Chelatococcus sp. YT9: one gene and its partner. The protein of the gene in region 1 interacts with the protein of each later gene in a pairwise test. Links are inferred from orthologs where the notes say so. Each region holds a gene or a part of one and is shown in the gene's direction. Other genes may lie near its edges. The genes, in order: nusG and rho.

Region 1 (3,108 bases):
TCCGGTTGACCTGCCGTTCCTGATGCCGGTCGAGGACGTGTTCTCGATCTCGGGTCGTGGCACGGTTGTGACGGGCCGCGTTGAGCGCGGGATCGTGAAGGTCGGCGAGGAAATCGAGATCGTCGGCCTGAAGGCGACGGTCAAGACGACGGTTACGGGCGTGGAGATGTTCCGCAAGCTCCTTGACCAGGGTCAGGCGGGCGACAACATCGGGGCGCTGCTGCGCGGCACGAAGCGCGAGGACGTTGAGCGCGGGCAGGTGCTGTGCAAGCCGGGTTCGGTGAAGCCGCACACGAAGTTCAAGGCGGAAGCCTACATCCTGACGAAGGAAGAGGGTGGTCGCCACACGCCGTTCTTCACGAACTATCGTCCGCAGTTCTACTTCCGGACGACGGACGTGACGGGTGTCGTGACGTTGCCGGAAGGCACCGAGATGGTGATGCCTGGGGACAACGTGACGATGGAAGTCGTGCTGATCGTTCCGATCGCCATGGAAGAGAAGCTTCGCTTCGCGATCCGCGAAGGTGGCCGCACGGTTGGCGCCGGCGTGGTCGCCTCCATCATCGAGTAAGACACCAGCAACACCAGGCGAACGCGCGATGAAAACGCGTGTTCGCCTGCGTCGCACGGCTGCCGCGCCGTAAGCTGGGCGCGGCGGTGAATATTCCCATCATTCGCCTATCGCCATGTCGCGCGAGTGATGTATAGGAATGGCGTGGCGATTCCATCTCGAGCTTGGCTTTGGCTTGAGTGGGCGCCATGGTCGGCCTGCTTCCGCAGGCGTCCGCTAGGAGTGTAGCTCAACTGGCTAGAGCACCGGTCTCCAAAACCGGGGGTTGGGGGTTCGAGTCCCTCCACTCCTGCCAGCGGATCCTCGACGGTCGACTATCAATTCCTGACTGCAGTTTTTGCAAGTTGCGCTGATCGAGACTGGTATTGCAACAGGCCCCCGACGCCAAGGGCCCTTGCGGGTTCATCGTTGTGATGCCAAATCAGCACTGCGCGACGGCTATGGTGAGACAATATGGCGAAGACGAATCCGGTCGAGTTCATTCAGCAGGTCGGTAACGAGACCTCCAAGGTCACGTGGCCAACCCGCAAGGAGACGCTCGTCACGACGGCTATGGTGTTCGTCATGGTCATCGTCGCGAGCCTGTTTTTCCTTCTCGCCGACCAGATCATCCGCTTCGGCGTGACGCTGATCCTCGGTATCGGTCGCTAGGAGCTTCGCGATGTCTTCTCCCAGCCTGAGCAGCCTCTCATCCGCTCCCAAACGCTGGTATATCGTCCACGCTTACTCGAATTTCGAGAACAAGGTGGCGCAATCCCTGCGCGATCAGGCCGTGCAGCGTGGCCTCGAGGACAAGTTCGACGAGATCCTCGTCCCGACCGAAAAGGTCGTCGAGGTTCGCCGCGGGCGCAAGGTCGATACCGAGCGCAAGTTTTTTCCCGGCTATGTCCTGGTGAAATGCGACCTCACTGACGAGGTCTATCACCTCATCAAGAACACCCCGAAAGTCACCGGCTTTCTCGGTGCGGACAAATCCAAGCCGCTGCCGATTCCGGACCGCGAGGCGGAGCGGATCAAGGGACAGGTTGCCGAAGGCGTCGATCGTCCGAAGCCCTCCGTCAGCTTCGAGGTGGGCGAGCAGGTTCGCGTCGCGGACGGGCCGTTTGCCTCTTTCAATGGCATCGTCGAGGAAGTGGACGAGGCCCGTGCCCGGCTCAAGGTTGCCGTGTCCATCTTCGGTCGTGCGACCCCGGTCGATCTCGAATACGGTCAGGTCGAGAAGGTCTGATTGTTCGGGGCAGAGCGCAATCCCTGAGGCTTGCCTCGCGTCGCGCGTCTTGATAAAGAGCTTTCACAAAGGGTGGCCGGCATGCTGGCCGCCCTTCGTCGTTGGAGCGCTAAGCTCCAGAAAGCCGGCGGATTTCATCGCCGGTTCGTCCGCGGAAGGTCCGCCGGTCGCCAGCCGGAACAGAAGGGCCGCACCGCGATCTGTCATCCCCGGCGCACGGATTGGCATCCGCGGCGTCGTCCCATGGGAGCAGCCATCATGGCAAAGAAGATCACGGGCTACGTGAAGCTTCAGGTTCCGGCAGGCGCGGCCAACCCGTCGCCGCCGATCGGTCCGGCGCTCGGTCAGCGCGGCCTCAACATCATGGAATTCTGCAAGGCCTTCAACGCGAAGACTGCGCAGATGGAAAAGGGCACCCCGATTCCGGTGATCATCACCGCATACCAGGACCGCTCTTTCACCTTCGAGATGAAGCAGCCGCCGGTCAGCTACTTCCTAAAGAAGGCTGCCGGTATCACGAGCGCGTCGAAGACCCCCGGCAAGGGCGGCTATGCTGGCAAGGTCACCCGCGACCAACTGCGTGACATCGCCACGAAGAAGATGGTCGACCTGAACTGCGACTCCGTCGATGCGGCTGTCGCGATGATCGAAGGCTCGGCCCGTTCGATGGGCCTTGAGGTCCAGGGCTGAGGAGGTCGATCATGGCAAAACCAGCAAAGCGCATTACCGCTCTTCGCGAAGGCGTCGACCGCGTGAAGCTCTATGGCCTCGAAGAGGCCGTGAAGATGGTGAAGGAGCGCGCCAAGGCCAAGTTCGATGAGACCATCGAAGTGGCCATGAACCTCGGCGTCGATCCTCGTCACGCCGACCAGATGGTCCGCGGCGTCTGCAACTTGCCCAACGGTTCGGGCCGTACGGTCCGCGTCGCCGTGTTCGCGCGCGGCGCCAAGGCTGACGAAGCCAAGGCCGCCGGTGCGGACATCGTCGGCGCCGAGGATCTGCTTGAAATCGTTCAGGGCGGCACGATCAACTTCGATCGCTGCATCGCGACTCCGGATCTGATGCCGCTCGTCGGTCGCCTCGGTAAGGTGCTTGGCCCGCGTGGCCTGATGCCGAACCCGAAGGTCGGCACGGTGACGATGGACGTCAAGGCCGCGGTTGCGGCTGCCAAGGGCGGCGCCGTTGAGTTCCGCGTCGAGAAGGCCGGCATTGTCCACGCCGGGATCGGCAAGGCTTCCTTCGACGAAGGCAAGCTGATCGAGAACATCAAGGCTTTTGCGGATGCGGTCTCCAAGGCCCGTCCGTCCGG
Region 2 (3,112 bases), 1.4 Mb from region 1 along the record:
GTCTTCAATCTCGGCCATGGCATTCTGCCGCAGACGCCGATTCCGCATGTGGAAAGGCTCGTCAAGCGGGTGCGTGACGGGTTAGGCTGATCCTCATGTACGAATGGATCAAAGCCTTCCACGTTATCTCTGTCATCGCCTGGATGGCGGGTATGCTCTATTTGCCGCGCCTTTTCGTCTACCACGCGGATTCGCCGGTCGGTTCCGAGAGGTCGGAGACCTTCAAGGTCATGGAGCGCCGCCTCTTGAAGGCGATCATCAATCCCGCAATGGGCGCGACGTGGATATCCGGTCTCTACATAGCCTATAGCGGAGGCTGGTTTTCATCGGGCTGGCTTCACGGGAAGCTTCTTCTGGTTCTTTTTCTGTCTGGCATTCACGGTTTTTTTGCTGGCGAACAGCGCAGGCTAGCGGGCGACATCCGCAAGCGCACGGCGCGATTCTATCGTATTGTGAACGAGATACCGACTGTTCTGATGATCGGTATTGTGATCCTCGTCGTGGTCAAACCTTTTTGAAGCCGTGATACCGGGGCTTGAGAGCCTCTTCAAAAACGGATATGGAAATCCCATCCTTCCTTGAAACAGGTTGGCGGATGGCGTGGATCCCTGCCACGCGACGCCTCTCCCCGGTAGCTCGTTAATCCCTAGCCGCTGCCCTTCTACCTGTTAGTTCCCCTTCTTTCCGTGGCCGGCCTTCCCCAGGCACGCCCCTTACATTTTGAGAGAGTCTCCATGCGGGAGATCAAGCTTCAGGACCTCAAGTCCAAGACGCCGACCGAGCTTTTGACTTCAGCCGAGGAGCTCGAAGTCGAGAACGCCAGCATCATGCGCAAACAGGAATTGATGTTTGCGATTTTGAAGCAGCTTGCTGCGCGTGAAATTGAGATCATCGGCGAGGGCGTCGTCGAGGTGCTTCAGGACGGATTCGGATTTCTCCGGTCGTCCGATTCCAACTATCTGCCGGGCCCGGATGACATTTACATCTCTCCGTCGCAGATCCGCCGCTTTGGACTCAGGACCGGCGACACCGTCGAAGGACCTATTCGTGGTCCCAAGGAAGGCGAGCGCTATTTCGCGCTGCTCAAGGTCAACACGATCAATTTCGAGGATCCGGAGAAGATCCGGCACAAGGTTCACTTCGACAACCTGACGCCGCTCTATCCCGATGAAAGGTTGCGCCTGGAGATCGAGGATCCGACGAAGAAGGACTACTCGGCGCGAATCATCGACATTGTCTCTCCGATCGGTAAAGGCCAGCGCGCCCTCATCGTGGCGCCGCCACGTACCGGCAAGACGGTGCTTCTGCAGAATATCGCCCAGTCAATCACCACGAATCATCCCGAGTGCTACCTCATCGTTCTGCTCATCGATGAGCGCCCTGAGGAAGTCACCGACATGCAGCGCTCCGTGAAGGGCGAGGTCATTTCCTCGACCTTTGACGAGCCGGCTGCGCGCCACGTGCAGGTTGCGGAAATGGTGATCGAGAAGGCCAAGCGCCTGGTCGAGCATGGCCGCGATGTGGTCATCCTGCTCGACTCGATCACTCGCCTTGGCCGCGCCTACAACACCGTCGTGCCCTCTTCCGGCAAGGTGTTGACCGGCGGTGTGGACGCAAACGCGCTCCAACGGCCCAAGCGCTTCTTCGGCGCGGCTCGCAATATCGAAGAAGGGGGTTCGTTGACGATCATCGCGACAGCCCTCATCGACACCGGAAGCCGCATGGATGAAGTGATCTTCGAGGAGTTCAAGGGCACCGGCAACTCGGAGATCATTCTCGACCGTAAGGTTTCCGACAAGCGGGTCTTCCCGGCGCTGGATATCACCCGGTCCGGCACGCGCAAGGAGGAGCTGCTCACGCCGGCCGATATCCTCAAGAAGACCTACGTGCTCCGGCGGATTCTCAATCCGATGGGCACGGTCGACGCCATCGAGTTCCTGCTCGACAAGCTGCGGCAGACCAAGTCCAACGGCGAGTTCTTCGATTCCATGAATACCTGACGATTGAAGGACTACAGGTAGGACCGCCGCTTCGCTCGGTTGCCTCTATCTCTTCTCTCTATAAGCCGCCGGCTCTGCTCCGGCGGCTTTTCTTTTGCGCTGACAGCCCGCAATCCCTCGTCGAGAAAGCCAGTGGCCGTCTTCGGCTAGCCAGGCTCGGCAATTGCAACGTCTCTTCGGGGACCTCGGTCTATCTCGAAACGGGGCAAAGACGCAGTCAAAGCGGGATTTCTGGCATGGTTATCAATCTGACACCAACGAGCGGTGTGTCGTTTCGGGACTACCTGACGCTCGGAAGTTCCTATTCCGTCGCTTATGGGTATGGCGGCAATGACACGATCGAAGGCAAGGCGCGCGGCGGTCTCAACCTCGCCATGGGCGGCAAGGGTGAGGATGGCTACATCGTCAACGGCGATATGGTCATCTCGGACAGCGGCGGGCATGACTATGTGACGATGCTGGGCATCTCGTGGTCATCACCCACGAGCCACATCGCGACGATCGATAATCGCCATCTGGTTCTTTGGGACACCGCGAGCGACACGTCGGTCATCGTGCTCGACTGGCTCGATCCAGGGCGGCAGGTGGAGCTCTATCATTTCAATGACGTGAGCTTGAGTTGGGGCGAAATCGCCTACTATCTCCCGGGCAAGGAGAGCTTCATTGGCGACATACCATGGGAAGGGTTGGGCGGCCTTGGTCTGACCGGGTTTCTGTCCAACGACGCCAACGACACCATCAACTTCCATCGGGAGCAGGAAGCCTTCGGCTCCAATAAGGCCGATGCGGAGGCTGTTGGCCGCCTCTACGAGGCCGGGCTTGGCCGTAAAGCGGACATTGCGGGTCTGAACTTCTGGTATGACGTGCAGGTGAGCGGGGTCTCGGAGCAGGATATCGTAGGCTCGCTCCTCAAGAGCGCCGAGTTCACAAAGGCATATGGAAATGCATACACCATGACCAACGCCGACTTGGTTGAGGTCATGTATGAGAATGTGTTGGGTCGGGCCAGCGACAGCGCGGGGGCAGCATTCTGGATTAGCCAGTTGCAAAACGGCTTTAGCAGAGAGGGCCTTCTCATCGCTTTCGCGGATAGCGCGGAAAACGTGAGCCAG

Evidence for each region.
Region 2: the proteins of nusG (region 1) and rho interact in binary tests that used the Escherichia coli proteins (3 or more experiments, as listed by UniProt). The link is inferred for Chelatococcus sp. YT9 from one-to-one orthologs.

What each region holds. Positions count from the first base shown.
Region 1 is NZ_JAHBRW010000001.1:2,837,418-2,840,525, forward strand. Bases 227-3,015 are described here. They hold nusG (transcription termination/antitermination protein NusG), read left to right. Parts: upstream 227-1,232; coding sequence 1,233-1,799; downstream 1,800-3,015. Other genes in these bases: tuf (elongation factor Tu), read left to right, coding at 227-571; secE (preprotein translocase subunit SecE), read left to right, coding at 1,025-1,222; rplK (50S ribosomal protein L11), read left to right, coding at 2,058-2,489; rplA (50S ribosomal protein L1), read left to right, coding at 2,501-3,015. In the rest of the region: more of tuf, read left to right, coding at 1-226; more of rplA, read left to right, coding at 3,016-3,108. UniProt on the Escherichia coli protein: Part of the processive rRNA transcription and antitermination complex (rrnTAC). The complex forms an RNA-chaperone ring around the RNA exit tunnel of RNA polymerase (RNAP).
Region 2 is NZ_JAHBRW010000001.1:1,476,388-1,479,499, reverse strand. The notes cover bases 75-2,867. They hold rho (transcription termination factor Rho), read left to right. Parts: upstream 75-734; coding sequence 735-2,000; downstream 2,001-2,867. Other genes in these bases: KIO76_RS06655 (DUF4214 domain-containing protein), read left to right, coding at 2,237-2,867; hemJ (protoporphyrinogen oxidase HemJ), read left to right, coding at 96-518; hemE (uroporphyrinogen decarboxylase), read left to right, coding at 75-90. Also shown: more of hemE, read left to right, coding at 1-74; more of KIO76_RS06655, read left to right, coding at 2,868-3,112. UniProt on the Escherichia coli protein: Facilitates transcription termination by a mechanism that involves Rho binding to the nascent RNA, activation of Rho's RNA-dependent ATPase activity, and release of the mRNA from the DNA template.